Linked DNA regions of Collimonas fungivorans. Each later gene encodes a partner of the first gene's protein in a complex. Links are inferred from orthologs where the notes say so. Each region holds a gene or a part of one and is shown on either strand. Other genes may lie near its edges. The genes, in order: sbcB and ssb.

Region 1 (10,471 bases):
TCCTCTGCCGCAGCAGAGCGTGCAAGATGATCGCACCAAAAGTCGCGGTACCGATGCCACCCAGCGAGAATTGCCCAAGCTTCAGGGTAAAGTCGCCAGCCCCCAGCACCAGGGTCACTGCCGCCACGATCAGGTTGCGGTTGTCGGAAAAGTCCACCTTGTTCTCGACCCAGATGCGTGCACCCGAGACGGCGATCAGGCCGAACACCACGATCGATACGCCGCCCAGCACCGCGCCAGGAATGGTCTGGATCACGGCGCCGAATTTCGGTGAAAAGCCCAGGATGATCGCCAGGCAGGCAGCGACCACAAACACCAGCGTAGAATAGATCTTGGTGACAGCCATCACGCCGATATTCTCGGCGTAAGTGGTGACGCCGGTGCCGCCGACGCTGCCCGATGCGATTGTCGCCAGGCCGTCGCCGACAAAGGCGCGCCCCATGTATTTATCCAGGTTCTGCCCGGTCATGGCGGCCACCGCCTTGATATGGCCGAGGTTTTCCGCCACCAGGATGATGGCGATCGGCGCCAGCAAAGCCATGGCGTCGGCCTTGAATACCGGCGCCGAGAAATGCGGCATGCCGAACCATGCGGCGTTGGCGACAATCGCAAAGTCAATCGGCTTGCCGAGGCCGGCGCCGTTGGTCAGCACGGCGTAAATCACATAGGCCAGCATCAGTCCGACCAGGATCAGCAGGCGCTGCAACATGCCGCGCGCAAACACGGCGACGCCGCCTACGCACAACACCGTCCCCAGCGCCATCCAGGCATCGAAATTGTTGCCGCTGACGCCCTTGACCGCAATCGGCGCCAGGTTCAAGCCGATCACCGCCACCACCGCGCCGGTGACCACCGGCGGCATCAAGGTTTCGATCCAGCGTGTGCCGATCGCCATCACCAGCAGGCCGATCAGCGCGTACAGCACGCCGCAGGCAATAATGCCCCCCAGCGCCACGCCGAGATTCGGATTAAGGCCGTGGCCGCCGTAAGCGCTGACAGCGATGACCAGGCCGATGAACGAAAAGCTGGAGCCGAGATAACTCGGCACCCGGCCGCCGACCAGCACAAAGAACAGCAAGGTGCCGATGCCCGACATGAAAATCGCCAGGTTCGGATCGAAACCCATGAGCAGCGGCGCCAGCACGGTCGAACCGAACATCGCCACAACGTGCTGCACTCCCATGGCAAAAGTCTGCGGCCACGGCAAACGCTCGTCGGCTGCGATGACCTGGCCCTGCCCGTCCGCGGTGCTGGCGCGCAGGCGCCATTTGGGAAAATAAGAAGCCGCCATGAATTTCCTCTCTGATTGTTGTTTTGTTTTTTTACCGGAAGCTAGTGTACGAAGCCCGCCGCAAAATAACAATCGCGGCGAGGAAGAAATGTATTGCGGTTTACATAAAGATTCACATAAAACGCCGCAAAAAAACACCGGCACGATGGCCGGTGTTTTTTTGTCGCTAGTCCGATGCAATTACGGGAAGACAGGAAGATGCTTTTCGACTCCAGAGAAAGCAGCTTCCGGGTGACGCTTTTCAATCAGCTCCTCTATCACCGGCACCCGTTTGAAAGGCACATCGACCAGCAGCAGTATCTTGCCCTCGTCGATCCCGGCATGGAACGCTTTCAGGCGGGAGTTGGGCAGCGCCGCTGCCGCCATGCCCGACATCCAGCTGCCGAGCACCGCGCCGGCCAGCGTCAGCGCTACCAGCGCCAGCCAGTTCAGGTGCACCCATTCGGGTGGAAAATACACCAGCCACATGCCCAGCAACAAACCTATCAAGCCGCCTGCCAGCAGACCGATCTCAGCACCGTTGGCAAGGTCGGTTTTATGAAGCACATTGGCCTCCGGCATATCCGCCGGCAGTTTGCCGTCGGCAGCCCAGAAGTGAATGTTCCGAATCCCCACCCTGGCCAGCAGTAATTCATCAAGCGTGCTGCGTGCACTGGAAACGTCCGGCAACATGAAATAAAGTCGTTGTCTACCCAACATGATGGCCTCCTGTGACTGTGTATACATTCAGCATAGTCAATGAGCGAGGAATCCACAAAGGTTGATTGCCGCCTGTTTTGTCTAAAAATGCGACAATTCCCGTTCCGCCAACCAATCAAGATGGAAACACCATGATTCTCGAATTAGCCGATATCCGCATCCAGCCAAGTAAACAACAGGAATTCGACGCCGCCATCCAGCGCGGAATCGAACAAGTCATCAGCAAAGCCAAGGGATTTGCCGGTTTCAAGATACACAAGGGAATTGAGTCGCCGGAACGTTATGTGCTGACGATTTCCTGGCAAACGCTGGAAAACCATACTGTGGATTTTCGCGAATCGCCGGCATTTGCCGAATGGCGCGCGCTGGTCGGGCCGTTTTTTGCAGTGGCGCCAACCGTCGAGCATTTCACGCTGTTGACGGAATCGAACTGAATTTGTAGCCGAGATATGTGACAAGACATGCGCTGTGTGAGCAGCAGGGCAACCCGTTCTGACGGCCAATGCCGGCGGGATGCCCGACTGCTACGCAGCGATATAGACGAACTGCTGCAGCGAACTGCTGCTCGATACTGAAACTACTTTTTGCTGCAAACACTTGCAGCTTGCTGCCGGCATTCAGCTGCCGTAATACCCGACGTGATGCTTAGAAACCCTTGATCCATGCTGCAGTCTGGGCGCTTTCACGGTCCAGGCGCTGCATGCGGTATTCCAGGTCGTACAGGTCGACGGCTTCTGCCAGGTAAGCTTCCTTGCGTGCTGCTTCCGAACGCTCGTAGGCATTGCCGACACGCTTGAAAAAAGCGGCGATGCTGGTCAGGACGCCGGCGGTTTGCACCGAAGCGGCTGGACGGGAAATGCTGGAACTGTTGCTGATGGTCATTGTAGACATGATGTATTCCTCTTTCGTTTTGCGTTCACCGCAAGCCAATTGTTGCGTCGCACAATCAGAATAGCGTTTCCCCATCAATTATCCAATTTCGATTGCCAATAGCTGTTATCAGTTTTGTGAATTTAAGGGGCTAAAGCCCCGTTTGAACCTGACTTACGATTTGGCCTAAAGCGTTGTAAAACTGCTATACAGGCTTGGAAAGATGACTGTAAACTGCTGCACCTCCTGCTGTTGTTAAGCACTTAATTACGCACCTAAGCACGCACCTGAGCCTCAATGTCCACACATACCTTCCTCTGGCACGACTACGAAACTTTCGGCGTCCAACCGCGGCGCGACCGCCCGGCACAATTTGCGGCGATCCGCACGGATGCCGAACTGAACGAGATCGGCGAGCCGATCATGTTGTATTGCCAACCAGCAAATGATTTTTTGCCGGATCCGCAATCCTGCCTGATCACCGGCATCACGCCGCAGCTGTGCCTGGAACGTGGGGTCCCCGAGCACCAGTTCGCGGCGCAGATCGAAAAAGCGTTTTCCGAACCCGGCACCATAGGCGTCGGTTACAACACGATCCGCTTCGATGACGAGGTCACCCGCTTCCTGTTCTGGCGCAACCTGATCGATCCCTATGCGCGCGAATGGCAGAACCAATGCGGCCGCTGGGATATCCTGGACGTGGTGCGCACCGCCTATGCCCTGCGCCCGGAGGGCATCCAGTGGCCGCTCAACGATGAGGGCCGGCCGAGTTTTCGCCTGGAACACCTGACCGCCGCCAACGGCCTCAGCCATGAAGCCGCGCATGATGCGCTGTCAGACGTGCGGGCCACCATCGGCCTGGCAAGGCTGATCCGGCAGCAGCAGCCGCGACTGTTCGATTTCTGCCTCGCTTTGCACAAGAAAGATCGCGCCGGCGCTGAAATCGGTTTGCCGACGCCGCGGCCATTCCTGCATATTTCCGGCATGTTTCCGGCCGAGCATGGCTGCCTGGCGGTCATGTGGCCGCTCGGCGTGCATCCCACCAACAAGAATGAAATACTGGCCTGGGACCTGGCGTTCGATCCCAGCGAACTGTTTTCCCTGGATGCCGATACCGTGCGCACCCGGCTGTTCAGCAAGACCGCCGACCTGCCCGAAGGCGTAACGCGCCTGCCCTTGAAATCGGTGCACCTGAACAAATCGCCGATGGTGATCAACAAGCTGCAAACCCTCTCCGCCGACATGGCCGCGCGCTGGGGCACGGATATTCCGCTGGCGCTGCGCCATGCGGAAATTGCAGCGCAAGCCCCCGACCTCAGCGGCTTGTGGCGCCAGGTATTCCAGCGCCCCGAAGAAGCGGCGAGCGATGTCGATGAAGACTTGTACGGCGGTTTCGTCGGCAACAACGACCGCCGCAAACTGAATGAACTGCGCGCCATGCCGCCGCAAAAACTGGCGGCAGCCCGCGTCAGTTTTGACGACCAGCGCCTGGAAGAACTGGCATTCCGCTACCGCGCCCGCAATTTTCCTGAAACCCTGGCGGCAGAAGACCAGCAGCGCTGGGAGGAACACCGCGCCGCTCGCCTGTTCGACGGCGAAGGCAAGGCGCGCACGGTCGACATGCTGTTTGAAGAGATAGACAATCTGTCGGAAACGGCCGACGAGCGCGGTGAAGAAATCCTCGGCGCCCTGTATGACTATGCAGAGATGATCGCGCCGGCGCGCGAATAAACATTTGCCGCTGGCTTGTTCCGCCAGGGCTATGCATACAAAGCGGGGCCAGGATAATTTTCACTTGCACGAAAATTATCCTGGCCCCGCGTATCGTCATCTCCCGGGCGGCGTCCCGCTCGGGCCTCTTGTCAATTCTCTGCTTCTGTTACCTGCGGCTGCGCTTTCAGCTTCTGGATAAAATCACGCATGGGCTGGCTGATGTCCGCGAACAGCGGGTTGCTGCGATTTTTCAGCATCACTTCAGTGAACAACTTCAAACCCAGCGCCAGCGAGGCCGCAGTGTCAGCGTCAAACTGGCTTTTGCTGCGCACCTTGTCGACGATCGTGAACAGATCGTCGTGGTTGCCGGTTTCAAAACTGATGGCGGCATGGGTCGGCTCGCCTTGTTTTGGCGTTGCCAGATGCTCCAGGGTGATGCGGTAACGGTGTTCACGCATGGCTGCTCCTTCTTCTTTTCAAACGACTTGCTGTCGCCTGTTGCGGCGATCACGGCTTGTTTCAGATACGTTCGATCTTCACAGCTGCCAGGTCGATGGCGTCGACGATGGCGTGGATCTGATCCTGGCTGAGTTCGCCCTTTTCCAGCCTTGTATGCAATGCCATCCGGAAATTCTGGATTGCTCGCCGCAGCTCCGGCGCCGAACTGCCCGATGCGCGCTGTGCAGTTTCCAGGCGTTGCAGCGCCAGGGCCAGGGCTTCGCTGTTTTCAGCCAGGAACGCGCTGCCTTCCGCTGTGATGCGATACAGTTTCTTGCCGCCGGTTTCCGCTTCGATAGCCGTGTAACCCAATTCTTCCAGCAATGTCAGAGTCGGATAAATCACCCCCGGGCTCGGACTGTAATCGCCCCCGACCAGTTCTTCGATCGCCTTGATGACTTCGTAGCCATGGCGTGGCTTTTCTTGCAACAGCTTGAGAATGACCAGGCGCAGACTGCCCTGCTCAAACATCCTTCCGCCGCGCCCGCCTTCGCGCCGCCCGCCGCGTTCAAACAGACCGCCGCCACGATGTTGCCTTTCGTGGCCCTGATGCATACGGCCGCGGTCGCAGCCTCCTCTATGTCCAAACATGTTTCTTCCTTATCTCATTGAATGAAATACTAAGATATATCTTAGAAATTGCTAAGTCAAGGAGATTTTGATGCCTCAGGGCGCATCTTGAGAAATCTTCAGCGCCCGCGTTTGACCAGGTATTCGGGCTGGAACATGCACATGCGGATGGCGTCGCGATACACGCCATTGATGAAAAACTCGCTTTTCAGTTCGCTTTCCAGCTCGAACCCGCACTTCTGGTAAATATGGATGGCCTTGTGGTTTTCCTTGTCGACATACAGGTAGAGCTTGTACAGGTTGAGCACGCAGAAGGCATATTCAATCGCCAGCCGGGTGGCGCGCTCGGCGTAACCCTTGCCCTGGGCGCCAGGGGCAACGATGATCTGGAATTCCGCGCGCCGGTGGATATGGGTAATCTCGACCAGCTCCACCAGCCCCACCATTTCGCCGTTGTCGCTTTCCAGGATGAAGCGCCGTTCGCTTTGGTCATGGACATGCTGGTCATACAGCTGCACCAGTTCGACATAAGCTTCGTATGGCTCTTCGAACCAATAACGCATGATGTGGCTGTTATTGTCTAGCTGATGCACAAAGTGCAGATCGTTACGCTCCAGAGGCCGCAGTTTCAGGCCCGGTTGCACTAGGGTAGTCATTGGTTTCTCTCTTACTTGTTGCAAATTCCATGGTTGCGGCTCAAGACTGCGCGCGTTTTTGCGCCGATTGCAGCAAGTTGAAATCCTGCGGAAAATCGTCCACCTGCACGCTGATATCGCCGTAACGCGCAAAATCGTGCAAGACCTGCTGCTCGGCTTCCGTGATGTCGCCGCTGGCCGCCGCTGCGGCTACCCAGTACTGCATCTCGATCAAGCTCTGCGGCAGAGGCGGCAGCGTGCCGGCCTGGATCGCCGGCTTGAGCCGCGCTTCAATTGCATTCACCTGCGGGATCAACTGGAACGCCAGCTCGCCGAAGGCATGCGGCGATTGTTCCGCGCTCGGCATGTGCATGCCGGCGGTCAGGCGGTCGCGGCTGCCGCCGTCGGTTTGCATGATCCGGGCTACCGTGCTGTCCAGCGCATCCGATGGCAGCTGGTAAGGTCGCCCGAAAGGAAAGGCGACGAAACGCAGCAGGACTGCCAGCACACGGTTCGGGAAATTCTCCAGCACGCCCAGGTAAGCTTCCTGCGCCTGGTGCAGGGAATCCTGTATCGCCCAATGCACATAGGGTAAATCTTCCTGCGGCCGGCCGTCGTCCTCGTAGCGCTTGAGGACGCTGGACACCAGGTACAGCTGCGACAGGATGTCGCCCAGCCGGCCGGAAATCCGCTCACGGAATTTCAGCGAACCGCCGATGACAAACATCGACATGTCGCTCAGCAGCGCGAAGGCGGCCGACATGCGGTTGACCGCGCGGTAGAAATGCCGCAGCTCCTGCGGCGCCGCGCTCGGCGCGGCTGGCAGGCTGCCGCTGGACAGTCCGGCCAGCAAGGTCCGTGAAAAATTGGCGAACACAAAACTGACATGCGCAAAGAATGCCTGGTCGAAATCGGCCAGGGCCTTGTCTTCATCCTGTCCCTGGCCGGCAGCTGCCATTTCCTTCAGCACATAGGGATGGCAGCGGATTGCACCCTGGCCGAAAATGATCAGGCAGCGCGTCAGGATATTCGCGCCTTCCACCGTAATCGCGATCGGCATCTGCTGGTAGCTGCGCGCCAGGAAATTGTTCGGCCCCATGCAAATACCCTTGCCTCCCAGCACATCCATGCCGGCATTGACCAGCACCCGGCCGCGCTCGGTCACATGGTATTTCGAGATGGCGGAAATCACGGAAGGTTTTTCGCCTGCATCCACCGCCAGCGCCGACAGCCGCCGCACCGCATCCATCAGGTACAAGTTGCCGCCCATGCGCGCCAGCATCTCATGTATGCCTTCGAACTTGCCGATCGGGATCTTGAACTGGTGGCGCATCGCTACGTAAGCACTGGTGCCGCGCACCGCCAGCTTGGAAAAACCGACCGTCGACGACGGCAGGGAGATCGCCCGGCCAGCGGCCAGGCATTCCATCAGCATGCGCCAGCCCTTGCCGATCATGTCGCGGCCGCCGATCACCCAGTCCAGCGGGATGAAAACATCCTTGCCGGAAGTCGGGCCGTTCTGGAACACTGCATTCAAGGGCCAATGGCGGCGGCCGGTCACCACGCCGGGATGGTTGGTAGGGATCAGCGCGCAGGTGATGCCGAGGTCGGTCGATCGATCAGTTGACCCCTCGGCCGCCAGCAAATGGTCCGGATCGTGCATCCGGAACGCCAGGCCCAGCACCGTCGCCACCGGCCCCAGCGTGATGTAGCGCTTGTCCCAGGTAATGCGGAAACCCAGCATTTCCTGGCCGTCGTAACTGCCCGTGCACACCACCCCGATATCCGGGATGGCTGCCGCATCGGAGCCGGCGTAAGGACTGGTCAAGGCAAAACAGGGGATCTCCTCGCCGGCAGCCAGCCGCGGCAGGAAATAATCCTTTTGCACTTCGGTACCGTATTGCAGCAGCAGTTCGGCCGGGCCCAGCGAGTTCGGCACCATCACCGAAATCGCCGCGGCCGAACAGTGCGACGATAACTTCATGATCACCTGCGAGTGCATGTAGGCAGAGAATTCCTTGCCGCCATACCGCTTGGGAATGATCATGCCGAGAAACCCTTTTTCCTTGACGAACTGCCAGGCATGCGGCGACAGGTCCTGCCAGACCTCAGTGCTTTCCCAGTCGCTGACCAGGCCGCACAACTGTTCGACTTCGTTGTCGAAAAAATCCTGCTCTTCAATCGTCAGCTGCGGCGCCGGCAGCTGCAGCAGCTTGTCCCAAGCCGGTTTGCCGGAAAACAGCTCGGCGTCCCACCAGGTGGTGCCGGCTTCGATGGCGTCGCGCTCGGTTTGCGACATGCGCGGCAGGATACGCTGGAATATTTTCAGTATCGGGCGGCTGAGCAAGGCGTAACGCAGCGGCTTGACAGCCACGATCAGGGTCGGTATCACCAGCAGCAGCGACAGCAGTATTGCAGCCAACGCGCCAATCCCGGCAAAACGGAAACCGCCCCCTATCCAGAGCAGAATGGCAAGCAGCCAGATCCAGGCGCTCACGCGCAACTGCATTAATGCCATAGCGCCGACCAGCAACGCTGCGATCCAATAGAACATGTTGACTCCCAATTTGGCGGTTCATCGTGCCACGCGTCTCGGCCACAACCGAGGCAGACGCGCTCGCAATCATGAAGACAGGGGCAGGACTTTATGTGGAACGGACAGCGCAGGCAAAGGCCTTGCCTGAAAAATGGCCCGGCGACCCGTTAATTCTTTAACCTTTGGTCACTTTTTTGCCAAGGAAAGTTCACGAAAAGCAAATTTAAATGTTATACAAAAATTATTTTATGTAAATATTTAGCAATAAATAAGCGATGTCATATTCGTAATATGAAAGCCTTTGTAAATCTTTGTATCCGTTTGTCAACCTTACTATACAATCGCGCGTTACGTTGCTTGTAAACCTGCGCGCCATATGAGAAAAAACTACAAAAAACCGGGCCGCCGAATATAACAACCAACAACTCCTCGCCGTCATGGACACCTCGTCGCCAGCCCAAGCCTGCAAGCAGCCATCAACCCATATAAGATAAGTTACAAGAGCACACGCCTTTCATGAATAATTTAATGTTGATGACCGGTGCAACCGGCTTTTTAGGTGGCGCCAATGCAGTGGAGGCAATTCATCGTGGCCTAGGCAAGAACCTGCTGCTGCTGGCAAGGGCGGAAACTCCGGCCGCAGCGCACGCCAGGGTTATCGAAAATCTGCAGTTGCTGGGCGCGAGCGCGGCCGACGTTGCGCAAATCAGCGTCGAGCAAATCCTCTGCTGCGACTTGTCCGAACTCGACAAGGTCAGCGGCGACCCGCGCCTGGACCAGGTATCGGTGGTGATCCATTCAGCCGCCCTGGCGACTTTCTCGAACCACCCTTTGCTCGAAACAATCAATGTCGACGGCACTTTGGCGCTCGGCAAGCTGATGCACCGGCGGCCGGCCTTGAAGCGCTTCATGTATATCGGCACCGCCATGGCTTGCGGCGAAGGCGCCGGCATCAATGCCGTGGTGAAAGAACGGATCGACCTCCCGCTCGGCGATGAACATCTGGTGGCCTATACCCGCTCCAAGGCAATGGGCGAAAAGAAATTGCGCGACACTTATCCTGACCTGCCGGTAGTGTATGTCAGGCCATCGATCATTGTCGGCCATACGGTACTGGGCTGCGCGCCGTCGCAAAGCATTTTCTGGGTCTTCATGGTCTGGCAGTTGCTGGGAGCACTGACTACCTCACTCGACGAAAAAGTCGATGTGGTGCCGGTCGACTGGTGCGCCCAGGCCATCATCGACCTGGCCCAGAAAGAGACGCTGACGCATAACGTTTTCCATATCTCGGCCGGCCTCGGCTCCAGCGTATCGTTCCGGGAAATCGACCTGGCGCTGGCGGCGGCGCGCGGCATCGAACCGATTGGCGCCACTTACAAGCAGATCACGCCGGACGCCATCGCCACGCTGTTGCCGCGCATGCGTGAATGCGTACCCGAATGCAATGACCGCCTGCTGTTGCGCGCACTCAAGCTGTATGGCGCTTTCGCCGGCCTGAATTATGTATTTGATAATCAAAACCTGCTGACCGAAGGGATCCGCCCTGCCCCGCTGTTTACCGATTACATTGCGCTCTGCGTCGAATCGGCAAAACACATCCCGATTGCCGAGCAGATGAAGTGGGACTTCAAGTAGATTTTTTACAATATCTCACAGTAG
Region 2 (10,385 bases), 780 kb from region 1 along the record:
TGCACGCCAAAACCTTGCCCGGCGGCGACAGCGCGGCCCTGGTCGGCCTCGCCATGGGCATCTACGGCCTGGCGCAATCGTTCGGGCAAATCCCGTTCGGCGTCGCCTCCGACAAATACGGCCGCAAGAAAATCATCGTCATCGGCCTGATCCTGTTTGCGCTGGGCTCCTTCATCGCCGCCGCTGCCGGCAATATCTACTGGGTCATCATCGGCCGCGCGATCCAGGGCGCCGGCGCGATTTCGGCGGCGGTGACCGCCTTCATCGCCGACTCCACCCGGGAAGAACACCGCACCAAGGCCATGGCCATGGTCGGCGGTTCCATCGGCCTCACCTTTGCCTTGTCGCTGATCGTTTCGCCGCTGCTGTACCAGTGGGTAGGCATGGGCGGCATCTTCGCCATGACCGGCTTCCTGTCGCTGGCCGCGATCGTGGTGGTGGTATGGCTGGTGCCGTCGGCGCCGCTGGTCAAGGCCAGGCGCGTGGCGTGGTCGGAGATCCTGCGCAACGGCGAGCTGATGCGGCTCAACTATGGGGTGTTTGCCTTGCACATGACGCAGATGGCGATGTTCGTGGTGATGCCGGCGGCGCTGGTCAAATACGCCGGCCTGCCGCTGGAGTCGCACTGGAAAATCTACTTGCCGGTGGTGCTGGCGTCTTTTGTGCTGATGCTGCCGCCGGTATTTGTCGGCGAGAAGCAGGGCAAGATGAAGCAAGTGATGCTGGCGGCCGTGGCCTTGTTGTTTGTCGTGCAACTCGGTCTGTTGGTGACATTCTCTATGGCAACTATCCACTGGCAATGGCTGGTCGTGCTGCTGCTGGGTTTTTTCATTGCCTTCAACGTGCTGGAAGCGAGCCAGCCGTCGCTAGTGTCGCGCATCGCGCCGCCGGCCGCCAAGGGCGCCGCGCTGGGCGTCTACAACACCATGCAAGCCCTGGGTTTGTTCTGCGGCGGCGCCCTAGGCGGATTGCTTAAACAGCATGCCGGAGCCCCCTCTGTATTCATTTTAGGAGGGGCGGCGACCCTGTGCTGGCTTATAATCGCATCCAGCATGAAAAATTTGCCGCGCCGTGGCCGGACGGCCACCACCGCGGCAGCATGATTTCCAAGGCATTTTTTCAAGATATTCGTATTTAGGAGAGCATCACATGGCATCGGTCAATAAAGTCATCATCGTCGGCAATCTCGGCCGCGACCCGGAAACACGCTACATGCCGAACGGCGAAGCCGTCACCAACATTGCCGTGGCCACCACGGAAAGCTGGAAAGACAAGAACAGCGGCGAGAAAAAAGAATTAACCGAGTGGCACCGCATTACCTTCTATCGCAAGCTGGCGGAGATCGCCGGCCAGTACCTGAAAAAGGGTTCGCAGATCTACATCGAAGGCCGCCTGCAGACGCGCAAGTGGCAAGACAAGGATGGCGCCGAGCGTTACACCACCGAAATCATCGCCGACACCATGCAGATGCTCGGCAGCCGCCAGGGCGCCGGCGGCAGCGCGCCTATGGACGATGGCGGCGGCTACAACAGCGCACCGCCGGCACGCCAGCAAAACGCCAGCGCCCCGGCAGCTCCGGCCCGCCAGGCGCCCGCTTCGCGTCCGGCGCCGAATTTCTCGGATATGGATGACGATATTCCGTTCTGACACCCAGTAGACTTACATTCTGTAAAAAGGCTCTATAAGTCATTGACTTATAGAGCCTTTTTTCTTGTTTGCAATTTTCTGATGAGTAACGGGGTAATTCGTTATGACCTAACTGGTAAAGTTAAACACCATATCGCGCCCACAACGATGAAGTGGGATTGCTTCTATTCTTGCAAAGCGAATTGACCGCATGAAGCTGTTGGGGCGGTGCCTGTTCGTTTGCGCACCGAATTGCCCCACTCAGTTTGACCCCCCCCTCCATTGTCTGGCGAATGCCGCCACCCTGTCGTAAGACCCCTTGAAGCCCAATTCCAACAGGTCCTCGTGAAGCTGTTTCAAGCTGCGTCGTTGCTTGCGGGATTTGGCCGCCTCGAACTTGAGCCAGCCTGAAAGCTGGAAGGCGTATGGGGCGATGGCACTGGCCGATTGGCGCTCTGCATAGGCAGGCTCAGTCGTTTCCGAGCGCAGGTAGCGTCGGACCGTGTTGCGCGAGATGCCCAACCGCTTGGCAATCTCCCTCAGTGGGACCTGGCCCCGAAGGTGCCAGCGTCTGATTATTCCTAGTAATGCCACGTCGATCACTCCGATCCCCTACTCGTTCTGGCAAGTAGGATTGTGTGCTAAACGCGGGTCAATTTTCGAAGCAAATTATGCGGCCAAGTGGGTCAGTTTTCGGCGCAAATCAACACTGAAATTAATGGTTGCCAGCAGAAGTTATGGTCTTGAATACGTTTTACAGTCAAAAATTTCGCATGAGGGCGAGGTGGATTTTTTGACCATGAGATGATGGTGATTAGATAACCCAATTCGGTAAAATATGGAAAACTTTCGCATTACGGGCCAATATCATCCATCGATCGAGCCAACCTCGTCACAGAGGAATTCCAAGAATATTGAAGCATTAGATAAAAAGGGTCCGTCGACTTATCAACAATCGAAATCAATATTGGATAGCCTGCCAAAGCGGACATCTACCAATCGCCCGGATTCTATTTCGTCCTTTAGGAAAATAGCAGTTTTAAATGGCATATGTTCGTCGCAGCCACGAGTTAACGAGCACTCATATTTGGAAGGCTCGTCAAGCTGGGCTGTACATAGAACCGCGCCGTTTGTTCAAGGTGATATATTGGAACATGAGGCGCCCGGACATGCAGGGGCATGTGTCATATACAGCTTTCTTTGGATGAATAAAATTGCCAAGCAGTCTGGCAATGCCTCTTCCAGAATGAATTCTCTAAGTCAATCAACTACTGAAGTACTTCAGTTGCACCAGGAATACGCAAACAGGGTTTTCCAATGCAACAATGATCCTGATAATCAAGAGGATCCACTTATTCAGACGGCACGAGCTTTAGGGGTTAGTCCAGCTGGAAATACCATTGCTGTCGATATTCTCACGGATGAAGAAGCCGCAATGACCTCACTTTCGGAAATTCTGAATAGGCCAGGCACCTCCAACATAATATGGTTGGGAAATGTAGACCCCAACTCAGCTAGCAATCACCTAATTGCTTCCCACGCAACTGGCGGCCGCGTTGTTTTGTTTGATCCCAATATGGGCGAGTTTCGCCTAAAATTATCAGAAGTGCCTGTAGTCATGCGTGAAATTGTTGCCAGAAGCTCAATGCACTTTGCTGTTCCTGAGCTTTTCATTCTACCGATGAGAGCTTAATAATCCATTTTCGTTGATTTCTCTGGCCTGCCCGGCTGTTAGCTTACGGTGTTTCTACGGTTGGAGCCAGTGGCTGGACAGGCAGCTCAGAATCATTTGCTGCCCGTCATACGCATCGGTCAGTCGTGAGCTGTGAGGTCCAGCGCTATCAGGATCGGTTAGCGAAACGTTCCATTAAAGGAGAGGAGCAACCTGGTCACCACAGCTTTGACTTGATCCAGATCACTGATATTGCCCGCATTTATTTGCAGCGCGGTTAATACTTGTTCTGAAACGTGCAGGTGATATCGATTGCCATCGCCGATATCGATGTAAATTACGCCGGAACGATACTAGGGAATCGTATATGCGAGGGCTTAGCAGACTGGTCAGTTTTGCGATAACGGAGCCCGTCTTTTTTATGGCGATAAAATCTGAAATGGTGCCTGCATTACGTCCGTATCGCCAATTGATCGTATCGCTTTGGCTGATATGTATGTCGCCGTGGGTACTTTGCCAGGAATTGCCGTTGCGTTACTACAATCAACGCGATGGTTTAGGGAATATGGCCGTCACTGCCATGGCGCAAGAGCCGGGTGGCTATCTCTGGATAGGCACACAAAGCGGCTTGTTTCGATATGACGGTGCACGCTTTCAGCATTTCGGACAAAGTGATGGATTCACCGATTCATATATCCGAGCCTTGCATGCGGATGTCGATGGTAATCTTTGGGTCGGCGCTAGCGATGGTTTATACCGGTGGCAGGGTCAGCGCTTTGTACCGATAAAATTTCAAAATGCCAAGCTGGTGTTCGGTTATGGGCAGAATCTGACAAGCCTTGGGTCGCATCGTCTGCTAGCGATCAGCCATGATCGTTTGTGGCTGGTGACGTCGGTAGATCAAGGGGCAACGTGGCAGACGCGGGAATTTTTCGGCGCAGAGCAATTGTTGCGTTATCCGGAGATACGCAAGCTTCACGGCGTTCACATTGGTCCGCACGGAGACTTGTGGATGGGGTGCGAGCAAGCACTGTGTCATTACGATAAAGGAAAACTGGTCGTCATAGGAAAAGAGAGCGGTCTGCCTGCAGAAAGTTGGGTTGCCATTTTTCACGACCGGCAGGCAACGCTGTGGATACGTAGCCAGCGTCATGTGTTTGCGTTGCCGGCCGGCGGTCATGTTTTTCTGGATCGGTCTCCTCCCCAGAATAAGCAAAAAAAGGCAGGGGGAAATCCATTCCTGGCGGAAGATGCCGCCGGCCGGGTTTTTAGCAGGCAGGACGAAGGCATTATTCGATGGAACGGCACGCACTGGGAATCCTTTGACGAGTCGAACGGACTGACCATTGGCGGAGGAGTCAATTCCTTCCTGGTTGACCGGGACGGGGGTATTTGGATTGGATCGCTGGGACATGGCCTGATCCATTGGCTGGGCTATCCGAATTGGGAAAACTGGACATCCAGGCAAGGCTTGCCCAGCAATGTCGTACTATCGTTCTTGCGTGACCGGGAAAACGTGTTTCATGTCGGCACGCGTTCTGGATCGGCGATATTGCAGCAGACCGGGCAATTTTCCGTTTCTCCGGGTACCTATGGCGGCACATCCTACCAGTGGAGCAATATGGTTGAGGATGTCAAAGGCAATATCTGGGCAAGCTCGTATTCGGGATTTCTGGTGCGCCGCGACCAGAGTACACAACTGGATAGAATGATCGCCAGACTTCCAGCGATCAGCGGTTTGTTTTTCGATAGATCAGGGCAAGCGTGGCTCAGCACAAAGCGCGGCATTTACAATGCCAAGTATCCCGAATCCAATCCGATCCCGTTAGAAGTGAGTGAGCATTCGTCGCTCAAAGATATCAAAGTCATTCAAGGATGCCAGAGTCGTTCCGGTGCAATCTGGTTTATCACAGAAAAAGAAGTGTTGCGATTTGACGGTGAACGTTGGAGCAAACCGCGGCTCCAGCCGACGCCGCCGTCCGTCCGATTGGATACCATCGCTTGTGCGAGCGACGGTGAACTATGGCTGGGAGATGAGGCAGGGAGAATTTGGCGCGCTATGGAGCGAGACGACGCCCTGGAAATACACGATGCTACTCCACCGTTGTTGCTGGATCAGGCGGTGGTAGCGTCGCTTGTAGATAGCCGCGGTTGGCTGTGGGTAACTACCGGGGCCGGGATCGCCGTATGGAATCGCGCGCAGTGGCGGTTTTTTAATCAGGAAAGCGGCTTGGTCTGGAACGACAGCAACCAGAATGCATTGTATGAGGATAGCGACGGTTCGATGTGGGTGGGAACCAGCAACGGCGCTTCCCATATCTTACGACCAGAATCGCTGTTCGCGCCATCGCAGCTGGAGGTGCTGGTGGAGAGCGTCAGTCGCGACGGTGAAGCGCTTCCCCGCGACAAGCCGATTCGTTTGCCGTGGTCCTCCGGTCCGCTCAATTTTAAGCTGGCCGCGCTGTCATACCAGAATCGCGAGGCTCTCAATTTTCGTTATCGGATGCGAGGACTGGAACCGGAATGGTCGATGACCAACATTCCAGAGGTGCGCTATGCGGCCTTGCCTCCCGGCCGTTATCACTTCCAGGTCGCCGTCGACAACCCGTCCATTCAAGCCTTTTCCTCGACAGTGGAAGTCGAGGTCGTGATTTTGCCGCCATGGTGGAGAACCAAGACCTTCTATACGGCCTGCGGCTTGTTGCTGGTCCTTGCACTGTTTTTGATGTATCACTATCGCATCCGCTGGTTGATCATCCGACAGCGGAGGAAGGAGCAACTGGCGCGCGAGCGTGCATACGATCTCGAAGTATCGCGAGAGGAAGAGCGCAAACACCTGACGCGTGAAATTCACGACGAGTTGGGACAACATTTATCGGCGGCGCGCATGAGGGTATCAATGCTAGGAATGGAATTTGCAGGAAGCAATTCAGCGTTGCAGGGAAAAATCGACTGCATAATAACTCTGATGGATACCACCATTAAGGTAGTGCGCAATGTTGTTTCATCGCTGCGCCCGTCGGCGCTTGATATGGGGGTGGTGTCGGCGCTGGAATGGCTGGCCGATGAATTTACGGGGAATACAGGGATTCCATGCAGCTTGGAGGTTAGCGAAGAGAACATTGCGCTGGATGATAAGCGGGCGACCACCATTTTCCGTATAGCGCAGGAATCATTGACCAATATCAGCCGTCACGCAGCAGCGAGCCAAGTGGAAATCAGCCTGAAGCGGATGGAAAAAAATTACTTGCTGGAGGTGCGCGATAACGGCAGGGGATTTGATACCAGCCTGCGTAAAAAGAAATCATTCGGCCTGATAGGTATCCGAGAACGGACGTTGATGCTCGGGGGCGAGATTGCGATCTTCAGTGTGTCCGGCGTCGGTACGACAATCAAGGTGTCGATTCCCCTCACCGATCACGAACCGGGTCAATAAGCGACAGGAGTGCTGTTGCCGGCAGCGCTTCCGCGGCGAGAAATCCGGCACGAACCTGAATCGACTACCTGCAACTGCGGTTGCCCATTGAAGCGTACTGGCGAAGACATCGCCGAAAAGCTCGATTATCATCCGGTATCTTTACGGTCGAGCGCCATGTACGCGGCAAAGGGGGCTGCCGCCAATGCCAAACACTAGTGCAGGCGCCGGTTGCTCCCCCACATTATCGACATAGGTGCGAGTACAACGTTAAGTCCTGCTTGGTCGGTCGTTGCTCGATGGCGCATAGCATCAGATGCACGGCCTACCTGGTTCGCTCGACTCGCCTTCGTTTATCCGGACTCTTCTTCGCTTCCGTGCCAGACATTTGTCAGCAAAAAAATGTACCTTGCACAAAAAGAGAAGCCATCATCTGTCCGGTCAATTCATCCATGTAAACGAGGATATAAATTTTATGTTTAAGGTATTTGGAAAAGGATCTTCGAGTAATGCGTGGAACCGGCATTGAAAATGCAGAGCAAGACATCGTTAAGGTGCATGAAAGTGTGAACGCGCGAGCACTTGGCTTGAACTCATATGCGCATCGGACGGTGCGAGTATCATCCCCCCGCGCTTGAACATCTTAAGGCAGCATCATGGGCAAACCGAGTATCGAAGCAAATACTGAATAGTAGGGCGGGAAACCAGGAAACCGATATCCACGCCACATCAGGCGAAAGTTGCGCACGAGAAATTCTCGGACAGGACGCAAAGCTTCCCCAGTTGCAGCGGGCACAAGTCATGCAAGGTACGGTTGTGGTCGATCCATGGCCAGGTCATCCAAGCGCCTGTACGCTCGACCATGCCGTACTCTACGACGCCAAGACCGGGAATGCACTCCCATTGGTCAGATTATCCGGTGAATTGAGAGAGGAGACATGGACCGAGAGAGCTCTGGATAAGAAAGATGCTAGACGCATCGAGAATATCCAACCGATGGATACGGAGAAAGTTAATAAGAAACTCATGAAGAAAAATTTGCCAGCAATTGGAGAGCAACTTGTGGCCCATATCCATCAGGAAGAGCAGGGGAACGTTCGCCGTGGGCGTCCACAGCTATTAGACGTACGCGTTGCAACTGACCCTAGCACAAGATACACAGACGATCATACGCATTCTGGGAATACCTTCGATGATATTTCTCGCCGCGTTATTAACCGTCAGAGAATTGGGCGTGGCTGAAGAAATTATTGATTCGACAATGAAATGTTGAGCTAAAAGTGGTCCCAGGCCGGAAATTTGATCTGAACTTTTTGCGCATGACCTTACTTGTCACTTAACGACAAAGCTGGGCAGTTTGCGATTGGCGCAGGGCATCACGAGATGAAGCCATATCGCCTGTTTCCACATGGACCATCAAACAATATTGCTTTATGGCATGCTATTTGCGGTGTGATACGCGAAGCCGTCGTATTGCTTTATGCATCGCAGCGGACGTGGTCCATACGCAGCGCTCCAAAATATTCTTAAGAATTTCTTTATGCACCTGGCACACCTTTGCATGCATTTTTCATGGTCGCGCCGCCGCACGGCCGTGTGGCCCCTGGTCTTCGCCGGCTGCTTGGTCCTGGGTGGCTGCGGAGGCGGCGGCGACAGCGGTTCCGGAACGGCGTCGGGATCTCCGAATGCCGCGACCGTACCTGCGGTGACTGCTCCAGCGACTGTACCGAATCCGGCCGATCCCGCCGGCACCACGCCACCAGCGGGGACGGTTGCGGCGAAGAGCGCAAAGCGCGGCGTCGCCTATGACCTGGCGAGTCCGCTTGACCTTGCCGTGCTCGCGCCTGGCGTGAGCTGGTGGTACAACTGGAGCTCGCAACCGAACGCCCAGGTACCCGCGGACTACCGCGCGCAGTACCAGATGGATTTTTATCCGATGCTGTGGAACGGCAATTACGATGCGGCCAGCATCGAAGCATCCCTCAAGAAAAATCCTCAAATCAAGTATCTGCTGGTGCTGAACGAACCCAACCAGTCCGACCAGTCCAATCTCACGCCGCAGCAGGCCGCAAACCTGTGGCCTGGCTTCGAAGCGATCGCGGCGCACACCGGCGTCAAGATAGTCGGGCCGGCGATAAGCTGGGGCACCATGCCGGGTTATGCCGATCCGGTGGTATGGCTGGACGCCTTCTATGCCGCCTATCGCAACGCCAACGGCAACCGCGATCCGCAAATCGATTACCTGGCGTTCCATTGGTACGACTACGGCCTGGCAGGGCAGCTCGACCGCCTCGCCAAGTATGGCAAGCCGTTCTGGGTTACCGAATTTGCCAACTGGCATGCGCAAAACGACGGCGCGCAGATCGACACGCTTGCCAAGCAGGAGGCGCAGATGAAGGACATGGTGGCGATCTGCGAGGCGCGCGCCGACGTATTCCGTTATGCATGGTTTACCGGCCGCTGGAATAACGACAGCCATTTCACCAGCTTGCTGGGCGCTCCCGGGCAGCTTACGGACCTGGGCCGGCTGTATCTGTCGCTTCCGCATTGATGGCAGCGGCCGGATGAACCACACCGCCATGCGCTTTAATGCAGATGCAGCGCCTTGCCGATATAGTCAAAGAATATGCAATACAGCATGATCGGCAACGGCAAACCAAGCATGGTGCCGATCAGGTATTTATAAAATTTCACGCCGGACAAGGCCAGTGCGTAATTCAGTGCGGGTACGGTCTGAAACAGTATCCTTAACAACGCGATGCTTGCAATCGGGTGCGCATCGAGGCCGCTGAGTATTTTCAATGCATGACGGTTCTTCAATTCCCGGAATGCATCGCCGCCGATGAAGCGGATTGTCAGGAAAGTAAACACGCAGGAAATGACCGCCGCGACATAGGTTGCAAGGCCGCCCCAGGTCTTGCCCAGGGCCAGTACCGCCGCCGCGAGGAAAATCCACCCGGGTACCTGGATCAGGTTACCCAGGCAAAACAATAAAATAAAGATCAGCAAGCCGCTGACTTTATTGTCAACGATCTGTTGACGAAGGAACGCCAGGTTGAAATGCTCCCGCAGCCCGGAAAATTGAAACAGGGCGAGCAGCAGCAACAGGAAAAGAACAACGATCAACAGCCGTTTGTAGGGGCGCAAGGCAGAGTCTCGCAAGTTAAGGTGAGCAGGTCATGGACCGTCGGTATCGAGCACACGATTGTAGGATTCCAGTCTCAACGCACGCTCTTGCGTCAGGGCCAGTCCTTCATATTCTTGCATCGGTACGTACATTGTCCCATGCCGGGTTTCAAACAGGGCGGACTGCGCCCGGATCTCCGCATCCCGGAAAACGATCCAGGCCCGCTGAGACGCGCGCAGGTTCTGCGCGGCGGGCGCCGGCAAGGTTCGCATCAATTTCCGGTAGGCGGCATTCAGCCGGTTATCGTAGGTTTTGAGCGCTGTCGCATAACAGGCTGTCTGGTCGGCCGTAGAGACTGTTTTCTCGCTTGACAGGCAGGTGTCTAGCGCATCGGCAGTTTTATCTTTGTCTTGTGCCGGAGCGGCAAACGCCGGCGTCCCTCCCATCACGCAGAAAGTAAGTAGCGTGGAGAGGCAACCAAGCCGATGGCGACGGTTCGATTTCAATGCGGATTCCAGGATTGGATGGGACTCTGTCCGGGTTTT

Evidence for each region.
Region 2: the proteins of sbcB (region 1) and ssb are in contact, whole or in part, in a crystal structure (PDB 3C94), measured with the Escherichia coli proteins. The link is inferred for Collimonas fungivorans from one-to-one orthologs.

What each region holds. Positions count from the first base shown.
Region 1 is NZ_CP013232.1:1,551,326-1,561,796, reverse strand. What follows is about bases 2,506-5,374. They hold sbcB (exodeoxyribonuclease I), read left to right. Parts: upstream 2,506-3,157; coding sequence 3,158-4,591; downstream 4,592-5,374. Other genes in these bases: CFter6_RS06720 (PadR family transcriptional regulator), read right to left, coding at 5,093-5,374; CFter6_RS06725 (DUF3861 domain-containing protein), read right to left, coding at 4,723-5,031; CFter6_RS26685 (DUF3563 family protein), read right to left, coding at 2,636-2,872. Outside these bases: CFter6_RS06750 (solute carrier family 23 protein), read right to left, coding at 1-1,291; CFter6_RS06745 (DUF1269 domain-containing protein), read right to left, coding at 1,472-1,990; CFter6_RS06740 (antibiotic biosynthesis monooxygenase family protein), read left to right, coding at 2,122-2,424; more of CFter6_RS06720, read right to left, coding at 5,375-5,662; speG (spermidine N1-acetyltransferase), read right to left, coding at 5,761-6,297; CFter6_RS06710 (acyl-CoA dehydrogenase), read right to left, coding at 6,338-8,830; CFter6_RS06705 (SDR family oxidoreductase), read left to right, coding at 9,329-10,447. UniProt on the Escherichia coli protein: Degrades single-stranded DNA (ssDNA) in a highly processive manner.
Region 2 is NZ_CP013232.1:777,477-787,861, forward strand. What follows is about bases 116-2,898. They hold ssb (single-stranded DNA-binding protein), read left to right. Parts: upstream 116-1,149; coding sequence 1,150-1,647; downstream 1,648-2,898. Other genes in these bases: CFter6_RS03280 (MFS transporter), read left to right, coding at 116-1,103; CFter6_RS26675 (YopT-type cysteine protease domain-containing protein), read left to right, coding at 2,465-2,898. Also shown: more of CFter6_RS03280, read left to right, coding at 1-115; more of CFter6_RS26675, read left to right, coding at 2,899-3,319; CFter6_RS03295 (sensor histidine kinase), read left to right, coding at 3,720-6,734; CFter6_RS03300 (hypothetical protein), read left to right, coding at 7,515-7,955; CFter6_RS03305 (glycosyl hydrolase), read left to right, coding at 8,275-9,264; CFter6_RS03310 (VTT domain-containing protein), read right to left, coding at 9,300-9,839; CFter6_RS03315 (lysozyme inhibitor LprI family protein), read right to left, coding at 9,891-10,346. UniProt on the Escherichia coli protein: Plays an important role in DNA replication, recombination and repair. Binds to ssDNA and to an array of partner proteins to recruit them to their sites of action during DNA metabolism. Acts as a sliding platform that migrates on DNA via reptation.